Regions from separate parts of the Streptomyces sp. NPDC093544 genome, predicted to be linked through region 1. Evidence: riboswitches for the same ligand, from Rfam matches in the RefSeq annotation. Region 1 holds a riboswitch; the other holds the start of a gene.
What was found. Region 1 has a riboswitch for glycine ahead of gcvT (glycine cleavage system aminomethyltransferase GcvT). Riboswitches for the same ligand answer to the same signal wherever they lie in the genome.

Region 2: linked by a shared signal. The riboswitch ahead of gcvP (aminomethyl-transferring glycine dehydrogenase) and the one ahead of gcvT (glycine cleavage system aminomethyltransferase GcvT) in region 1 are both predicted to bind glycine.

Annotation. Positions count from the first base shown of each region.
Region 1 covers NZ_JBFBEA010000003.1:335,851-340,112, reverse strand. Annotated here, with positions in the region: gene glyA (serine hydroxymethyltransferase) at 1-340, opposite strand, end outside; gene gcvH (glycine cleavage system protein GcvH) at 355-732, opposite strand; gene gcvT (glycine cleavage system aminomethyltransferase GcvT) at 889-2,007, opposite strand; glycine riboswitch at 2,155-2,251, opposite strand; gene AB0N66_RS05845 (AAA family ATPase) at 2,520-3,188, shown strand; gene AB0N66_RS05840 (enhanced serine sensitivity protein SseB) at 3,317-4,120, shown strand.
Region 2 covers NZ_JBFBEA010000047.1:29,391-33,652, forward strand. Annotated here, with positions in the region: gene gcvP (aminomethyl-transferring glycine dehydrogenase) at 1-2,289, opposite strand, end outside; glycine riboswitch at 2,472-2,567, opposite strand; gene AB0N66_RS40285 (PRC-barrel domain-containing protein) at 2,683-3,054, shown strand; gene AB0N66_RS40290 (DNA polymerase IV) at 3,192-4,262, opposite strand, start outside.

The DNA.
Region 1 (4,262 bases):
GCAGCGCGAACATCGCGGCCGCGTTGGCCTGGGCGCCCGAGTGGGGCTGCACGTTGGCGTGCTCGGCACCGAAGAGCGCCTTGACGCGGTCGATGGCGATCTGCTCGATGACATCGACGTGCTCACAGCCGCCGTAGTAGCGGCGGCCGGGGTAGCCCTCGGCGTACTTGTTGGTCAGGACCGAGCCCTGGGCCTCCATGACCGCGACCGGAGCGAAGTTCTCCGAGGCGATCATTTCGAGGGTGGACTGCTGGCGGTGCAGTTCGGCGTCGACGGCGGCGGCGACGTCGGGGTCGAGTTCGTGGAGGGGCGTGTTCAGAATCGACTTGGGTTCAGACATGGGGCTACGACTCCTCAGCCGGCGGTGAAAGCGGTGTACTCGTCGGCGGAGAGCAGGTCGTCCGGCTCGTCCGCGACGCGCACCTTGAACAGCCAGCCGCCCGCGAAGGGGGCCGAGTTGACCAGCGCGGGGTCGTCCACCACGTCCTGGTTGAACTCCACGATCTCGCCGGTGACCGGCGCGTACAGGTCGCTCACCGACTTGGTCGACTCCAGTTCACCGCAGGACTCGCCCGCGGTCACCGTGTCACCGACCTCCGGAAGCTGGGCGTAGACGACATCGCCGAGCGCGTTGGCCGCGAACTCGGTGATGCCGACCGTCGAGACGCCGTCCTCGGCGACCGACAGCCACTCGTGCTCCTTGCTGTAGCGCAGCTGCTGGGGGTTGCTCATGTCCTGAATTCTCCTGTACGCGGGGGAGTGCTGATGACGGGGGGAGGGGTGATGAGCAGGGCGGATGTGCCCGGTGTCACGTCTGGCGGATGTGCCCTGCTGACGTCCGGCCACCGTGACCGCGAGCGAGCCCGAAGCCCGGCCTGTGGGCCAGTCTCACTTCTGGCGCTTGTAGAACGGCAGCGCCACGACCTCGTACGGCTCGTGACTGCCCCGGATGTCCACACCCACTCCGGCGGTACCCGGAGCGGAGTGCGCGGCGTCGACGTAGGCGATAGCGATCGGCTTGCCCAGTGTCGGGGACGGGGCGCCCGAGGTGACCTCGCCGACGACCTTGCCGTCGGCGACGACGGCGTACCCCGCGCGCGGGACGCGACGGCCCTCGGCGATCAGACCGACGAGCACCCGCGGGGGGTTCTCAAGAGCGGCCGCGGCGGCTTCGGAGAGCGCGTCGCGCCCCACGAAGTCGCCCTCCTTCTCGAACTTCACGACCCGGCCGAGGCCGGCGTCGAAGGGGGTGAGCGAGGTGCTCAGCTCATGCCCGTACAGCGGCATGCCCGCCTCCAGGCGCAGGGTGTCCCGGCAGGACAGACCGCATGGGATCAGGCCGACGCCCTCGCCCGCCTTGGTCAGCGCCTGCCACAGCTCCACGGCGTGCGCCGGCTTCACGAACAGCTCGAAGCCGTCCTCGCCGGTGTAGCCGGTGCGCGCGATGAGCGCCGGGACGCCCGCGACCGTGCCGGGCAGACCCGCGTAGTACTTCAGGCCGTCGAGGTCGGCGTCGGTGAGGGACTTGAGGATGCCGGGGGATTCCGGTCCCTGTACGGCGATCAGCGCGTACGCGTCACGGTCGTCCCGCACGACGGCGTCGAAGCCCGCCGAACGCTCCACGAGCGCGTCCAGCACCACCTGGGCGTTGGAGGCATTGGCGACGACCATGTACTCGGCATCGGCCAGCCGGTACACGATCAGGTCGTCGAGGATGCCGCCGTCCGCCTGGCAGATCATGGTGTACCGGGCGCGGCCGGCGCCGACCGAGGCGATGTTGCCGACCAGCGCGTAGCTGAGGAGTGCGGCGGCCTGGGGCCCGCTGACCGTGATCTCACCCATGTGCGAGAGGTCGAAGAGGCCGGCCTTCGTGCGGACGGCGATGTGCTCGTCGCGTTCGGAGCCGTAGCGCAGGGGCATGTCCCAGCCCGCGAAGTCGGTCATCGTCGCGCCGAGCGAGCGATGCAGGGCATCGAGCGCGGTGTGACGGGGTGCGTTACTGCTCATCGGTGGGGCTCCCAAGGCATGACGGCGAGGTCGTTCCTCCCCATCTGTCATCGGAACCTGAGAGGTTCATCACGACCCCGCGAAACGGTGGTCATGACTTGCACCTTGGGTGGGGCCACTGGTCAGCGGCCCGCTTTTCAGATGTGCCTCGCCCGCGCGGTACGGGGCCTGAGAGATTCAAGGGAGGGACTTGCTCCTTCGGCGCCCAGGGCGACGTGCCCCGGGACTCTCCCGCGCGGATTCAAGCGGCCGGTATGCAGTTGGCGCGCACATCATTGCACGCATCCCGGAGACACGGGAGGGGCACCTCCGAACACCCCCCTCACGGCAGCCCACGGCACCCCACGGCAACCCATGGCGACCCGCGGCAACCCACAGTGACTCACAGCGCCTTACAGTGACTTGTAACCAGCCTGTGGCAGACCGATTACGGAAACAGGAAGCACCGCGCATTACCTTCTCTTTACACTCGGCGGGGATGGGACTCCAGACCCATGGGGAGGACGATCACGGTGAACAGGACCACGGCGTACGCGACATCGACGGGTCTCGCGCTGCCCAAGCAGCCCGGTGCCCCGGCCAGGGAGGCGTGCGACCCGCTCCCGACTGCTGTCGTCCGCGACCTCAGGGAGCGCGCGGGACACAGCCCGCACGGCCTGCACTTCGGCAGCTCCGACGTCGTCGTGGTCACCGGACTCCCCGGCAGCGGCAAGTCGACCCTGATGCGCCGTGCCGTCTCGGGCCCGCGTATCGACTCGCAGGACACCCGCGACCGTTGGGACGGACGGATGTCCCGCTGGCTCCCGTACGCGCTCTACCGCCCCCTCGTCCGCCTCGCCCATTACACGGGCCTGCACCGCGCGTTGCGCTCCGGCGCCGGAGTCGTCGTACACGACTGCGGTACGCAGGCCTGGGTCCGCCGCTGGCTCTCCCGCGAGGCCCGCCGCCGTGGCGGCGCGCTGCACCTGCTGCTCCTCGATGTCACGCCCGGCACGGCGCTTGACGGCCAGCGCGAGCGCGGCCGCGGCGTCTCGCGGTACGCGTTCGGGCGCCACCGCGGCGCGGTCACCCGGCTGCTGCGTTCCGTCGAGAAGGGCGACCTGCCGGAGGGCTGCGGTTCCGCGGTGCTCATCGACCGGGACGCGGCGGACGTACTGCGCCGGATCGACTTCGGCGGCTGAGAGCGGCTGAGAGCGGCGGGGAACCGCTGAGAGCGGCCGAAGCGGCGGAGATTCCGTACAAGCCCACTAATCTAGCCAGCCGGAACACCGGAACAGTGGTTCACAGCAGGCGGTAGACAGGTAGGCAGATGGACTTCCCCCAATTCCCCGACTTCCCCGGCCTCCCGGCGCAGGCGCACCCCCATCCGCACGGCGGATGGCCGGGCAACGAACTGGAGGAGGTGCTCGCCGCGTCCCTCGGCGTGCCCGCGGGGCACTCGTCGGGTGCCCGCATCGTCGAGGTCCTCGGCCGCAGCTTCGTCTGGGTCCCGCTGCCGAACGGCGGCGGGACGCAGAGCGGCCCGCTCGACCTGCCCACGCTGGAGATCGCGGGTCAGGCGTACGTCCCTGTCTTCAGCTCCGAGGAGCAGTTCCGCCAAGTCACCGGCGGGCACATGTCGTACACGATCGCGCCCGCCGTCGAGTTCGCCCGCGGGCTGCCCCCGCAGGTCGGCATCGTGGTCAACCCGGACGGCGTGGTCGGCGTACCACTGCCGCCCCTCGCGGTCGCCGAACTGTGCCGCGCCCGGCGTACGCCTCTCGACGGGTCCGCGAGCGGCGGCCGGGTGCGGCTCTTCGAGCCCGACTGGCAGGACGACCCGGTGGACTTCCTGTCCGCGGCCTCCGCCGAGTTCGCCGGGACCGGCGTCGTGCTGACCGCCCGCCGCTGCCTGGCCAGCATCGAGGGCGGCGCACCCGTGATGTTCATCGGCGTCGAACTCTCGCTGTGGGAGGGCGAGGCCCGCACGCTCCCCCTGGACGCGCTGGGACGTGCGCTGGGCCGGGTCCCGGTCGACCGCCCCGTGAACCTGGTTCTCCTGGACATCACCCAGGACCCGGTGGGCGACTGGATGCGCGAGCGGGTGCGGCCCTTCTACCACCGGGGTCACTAGGAGCGCCCCGTCAGGGGCGCGGGGCTGTGACATTGTGCGGCTCCGCCGCGTGGGCGCGAGCAACCACAGCCGGCCCGCGGTCGCGGACGGCAGCAAGTCCCGAGCTCTTACGCGGCTTTCCGAGCGGAGCGTCCCGCACCGG
Region 2 (4,262 bases), on a different contig from region 1:
GATGCCCGCGGAACCCCACGGAGCGGCCGAGATCGGGCCGACACCGGTCTCGGGACCGGCCGCCGGCTGCAAGGGGTGGTTCGGCAGGTACGGCGCCAGGTGCGCGCGGACACCGACCGGACCGACGCCCGGACCGCCGCCGCCGTGCGGGATGCAGAACGTCTTGTGCAGGTTGAGGTGCGAGACGTCACCACCGAAGTGACCCGGCTTGGCAAGCCCCACCAGGGCGTTGAGGTTGGCGCCGTCCACATACACCTGGCCGCCCGCCTCGTGCACCTGGGCGCAGATGTCGGCGACGTGCTCCTCGAAGACACCATGCGTCGAGGGGTACGTGATCATCAGCACGGACAGTTCGTCGCGGTACTGCTCGATCTTGGCACGCAGATCCTCGACGTCGATCTCGCCGTCGTCCGCCGTCTTCACGACGACGACCTTCATGCCGGCCATCACGGCGCTCGCCGCGTTCGTGCCGTGCGCGGAGGAGGGGATCAGGCACACGGTGCGCTGCTCGTCACCGTTCGCGCGGTGGTATCCGCGTACGGCGAGCAGACCGGCCAGCTCACCCTGCGAACCGGCATTGGGCTGCAGCGACACCTTGTCGTACCCGGTGACCTCGGCGAGCCGCTCCTCCAGCTCATGGATGAGCGTGAGGTAGCCCTGCGCCTGCTCGGCGGGCGCGAAGGGGTGCAACTGCCCGAACTCGGGCCAGGTGACCGGCTCCATCTCGGTCGTCGCGTTGAGCTTCATCGTGCAGGAGCCCAGCGGGATCATGCCGCGGTCCAGCGCGTAGTCACGGTCGGAGAGCTTGCGCAGGTAGCGCAGCATCGCCGTCTCGGAGCGGTACTGGTGGAACACCGGGTGCGCGAGGTACTCGTCGGTGCGCAGCAGCGCGGACGGAAGACTGTCCTCGACGGTCGAGTCCAAGGCCTCGACATCGCCCTCGACACCGAACGCGGTCCACACGGCGGCCAGTTGCCTGCGCGTGGTGGTCTCGTCGCACGAGATCGACACCCGGTCGGCGTCGACGAGGTGCAGGTTGACCCCCTGGTCGCGCGCTCCCGCCACTATCTCGGCGGCCCGGCCCTGGGCACGCACGGTCAGCGTGTCGAAGTAGGCGCCGTGTACGACCTCGACGCCGCCCGCCTTCAGCCCCTCGGCGAGAATCGTCGCGTACCGGTGCGTACGCCGCGCGATCGTCTTCAGCCCTTCGGGACCGTGATAGACGGCGTACATGCCGGCCATCACCGCGAGCAGCACCTGAGCCGTACAGATGTTGCTCGTCGCCTTCTCACGACGGATGTGCTGCTCCCGCGTCTGCAGCGCAAGCCGGTAGGCCTTGTGCCCGTCCGCGTCGACGGACACACCCACCAGCCGGCCCGGCAGGCTGCGCGCGAACTTCTCGCGCACCGCCATGTACCCGGCGTGCGGACCGCCGAAGGCCATCGGCACACCGAACCGCTGCGTCGTACCGACCGCGATGTCCGCGCCCAGCTCTCCTGGCGCGGTCAGCAATGTCAGGGCAAGCAGATCGGCGGCGACGGTGACGACCGCACCCAGCTCGTGCGCCTGCTCGACAAGCGGCTTGATGTCGCGTACGGCACCGGAGGCGCCCGGGTACTGGATCAGTACGCCGTTGATCTCACGCCCGGCGATCTCAGCCGGGACGCCCGCGCTCAGGTCGGCGACGACGACCTCGACGCCGGTCGGCTCGGCGCGGGTCCGGATGACCGCGACGGTCTGCGGCATCACGTCCGCGTCGACCAGGAAAAGACCCTTCTTGTTCTTGCCCATGCGCCGGGACAGCGCCATCGCCTCGGCGGCCGCGGTGCTCTCGTCGAGCAGCGAGGCACCCGACGTCGGCAGCCCGGTCAGCTCGGCGACGACGGTCTGGAAGTTCAGCAGCGCTTCGAGGCGGCCCTGCGAGATCTCCGGCTGATACGGCGTGTACGCCGTGTACCAGGCCGGGCTCTCCATGACGTTCCGAAGGATCACCGGCGGGGTGAAGGTCCCGTAGTAGCCGAGCCCGATCATCGAGTCGAGCACCTGGTTACGGTCCGCGAGGGAGCGCAGCTCGGCCAGGACCTCGGCCTCGGTGCGCGCGCCCGGCAGGTCCAGCGCCTCGGCGTTCTTGATCACGTCCGGCACCGCGGTGGCCGTGAGCTCGTCGAGCGAGCCGTATCCGACCTGCGCGAGCATCTTGGCCCGCGCTCCGGTGTCGGGCCCGATATGGCGCTGCTCGAAGGGAATTCCCTGTTCGAGCTCGGAGAGCGGAATGCGAGGGGCGGTCATTGCGGAGGCCTCCTGGTCTGACACGACCTTCGAGGGGCACCCCGGCACGGGTACCCCGACGGCCTCCCCCTCTGTCATCTCACAACCTGAGAGCTTCACCGGCCCGCCCGCCCGCTGCGACCCGATTTTCACCGTCGGTGAGAGCGGGGGCCATCGGCACCCGCTCTGCTTTCCAGAGTGACCTCGTCCGTGCGGTACGTGGGCCTGAGAGATTCCGGGGAGGATTTGCTCCTTCGGCGCCTCCGATGAAGTCTGGAGGACTCTCCCGCACAGGGTCAGCAGCCGCTTGCCAGCCTACCAGCGAGGACAACTCCCGAGGCTTCGAGTGGCCACCTTCCTGAATCTGCTCTTTTGTAGTGCTTACGGATGAGTTGCGACCAAATGGAGGGCAACGTGCAGACCGACATCGATCCGCGCAACCTGATCGGCCGCAAGGCATTCGACCGCAACGGAGCAAAGATCGGCACGATCGACGAGGTGTACCTCGACGACGCGACCGGGGTCCCGGAGTGGGCGGCCATACGCACGGGCCTGTTCAGCAGGGACGCCTTCGTGCCCCTGGAGCCCAGCGAACTCGTCGAAGGCACCCTGCGCATCCCCTTCGAGCGGGCCCTGATCAAGGACGCGCCCGACTTCGGCGTCGGTCGCCACCTCTCCCCCGAACAGGAACTCCAGCTCTACCACCACTACGGCCTCGACGTGGCATCCCCGCCTCCCGCACCGGACCGCGACTTCGGCCGCCTGGCAGGCACGGACGAGCCTTGACGGCACAGCCGGGCCCTCACGCGGGACACGCGGGGACCTGCGCACCAGCCGCAGACGGCCCGCGGCACTGAACCGGCCTTCAACCGCGGGGACCTGTGCACCAGCCACAGACGAGGCCCGCAGCACTGAACCTGCCTTCAGCCGTCGCAACGACGCCCAACGGTCTCGGCCACCAAGGGCAACGGCTCCGCCGGCTCCAGCTCCGGATCGCCGGTCCGGAACGTCCGTACCCGCCCTGGCTCGGAGTACGGCGTCTCGAACCGAACGGTCACCCGCCCGAGCCCGCTGCCCTGCACCCACCCGTGCCCGAACTCGGCGTGCCGCACATCGTGCCCCGCGGGCCACCGCCGCTCAGCCGGCGGCACCTGCTCCTCGGCGGACTCCTCCGCCACCTCCTCCTCGGTGTGCTCCAGCGCCGCAAGCTCCCCCGCGGCGGCCTGCGCCTGCGCGAACAGGTCCTCCTGCGTGTAGTCGGCCAGCCCGGAGACACCCACGCCGAGCAGCCGTACGCCACCGGTCGTGTCCACCGACTCAAGGAGCCGCGCGGCCGCCTCCCGCACCACCCCGGGGTCGTCCGTGGGCCCCCGCAGCGTCTCGGACCGGGTCAGCGTCGAGAAGTCGTACCTCCGCACCTTCAGCACGATGGTGCGCCCCGACAGACCGGCTCCACGCAACCGCTGCACACACCGGTCGGCGAGCCGCTGCACCTCCAGACCGACTCGCACCCGGTCATGGATGTCCACGTCGTACGTGTCTTCGACGGACACCGACTTGGTCTCCCGCTCGGCGACCACGGGCCGGTCGTCGCGCGCCAGCGCCATCGCGTACAGCGCATGCCCGTGGGACTTCCCCAGCAGCCGCACGAGCTCGTCCTCGCCCGCCTCGGCGAGCTCCTCGACCGTTGTTATCCCGGCCCGTCTCAGATGGTCACCCGTCGCAGGCCCCACGCCCGGCAGCGTCCGCACCGACATGGGCCCCAGCAGCGCACGCTCGGTCCCCGGCTCTATCAGCACGAGGCCGTCGGGCTTGGCCTGCTCCGAGGCGATCTTCGCGAGCATCTTGGACGCGGCGAGCCCCACCGATCCTGTGAGCCCCGTGACGGCCCGGATGTCCGCGCGCAGCTTCACCCCGGTCAGCCGCGCCGACGCCTCGTCCCAGGCCGCTTCGCCTGCCTCCAGATCGACGAACGCCTCGTCCAGGCTCAACGG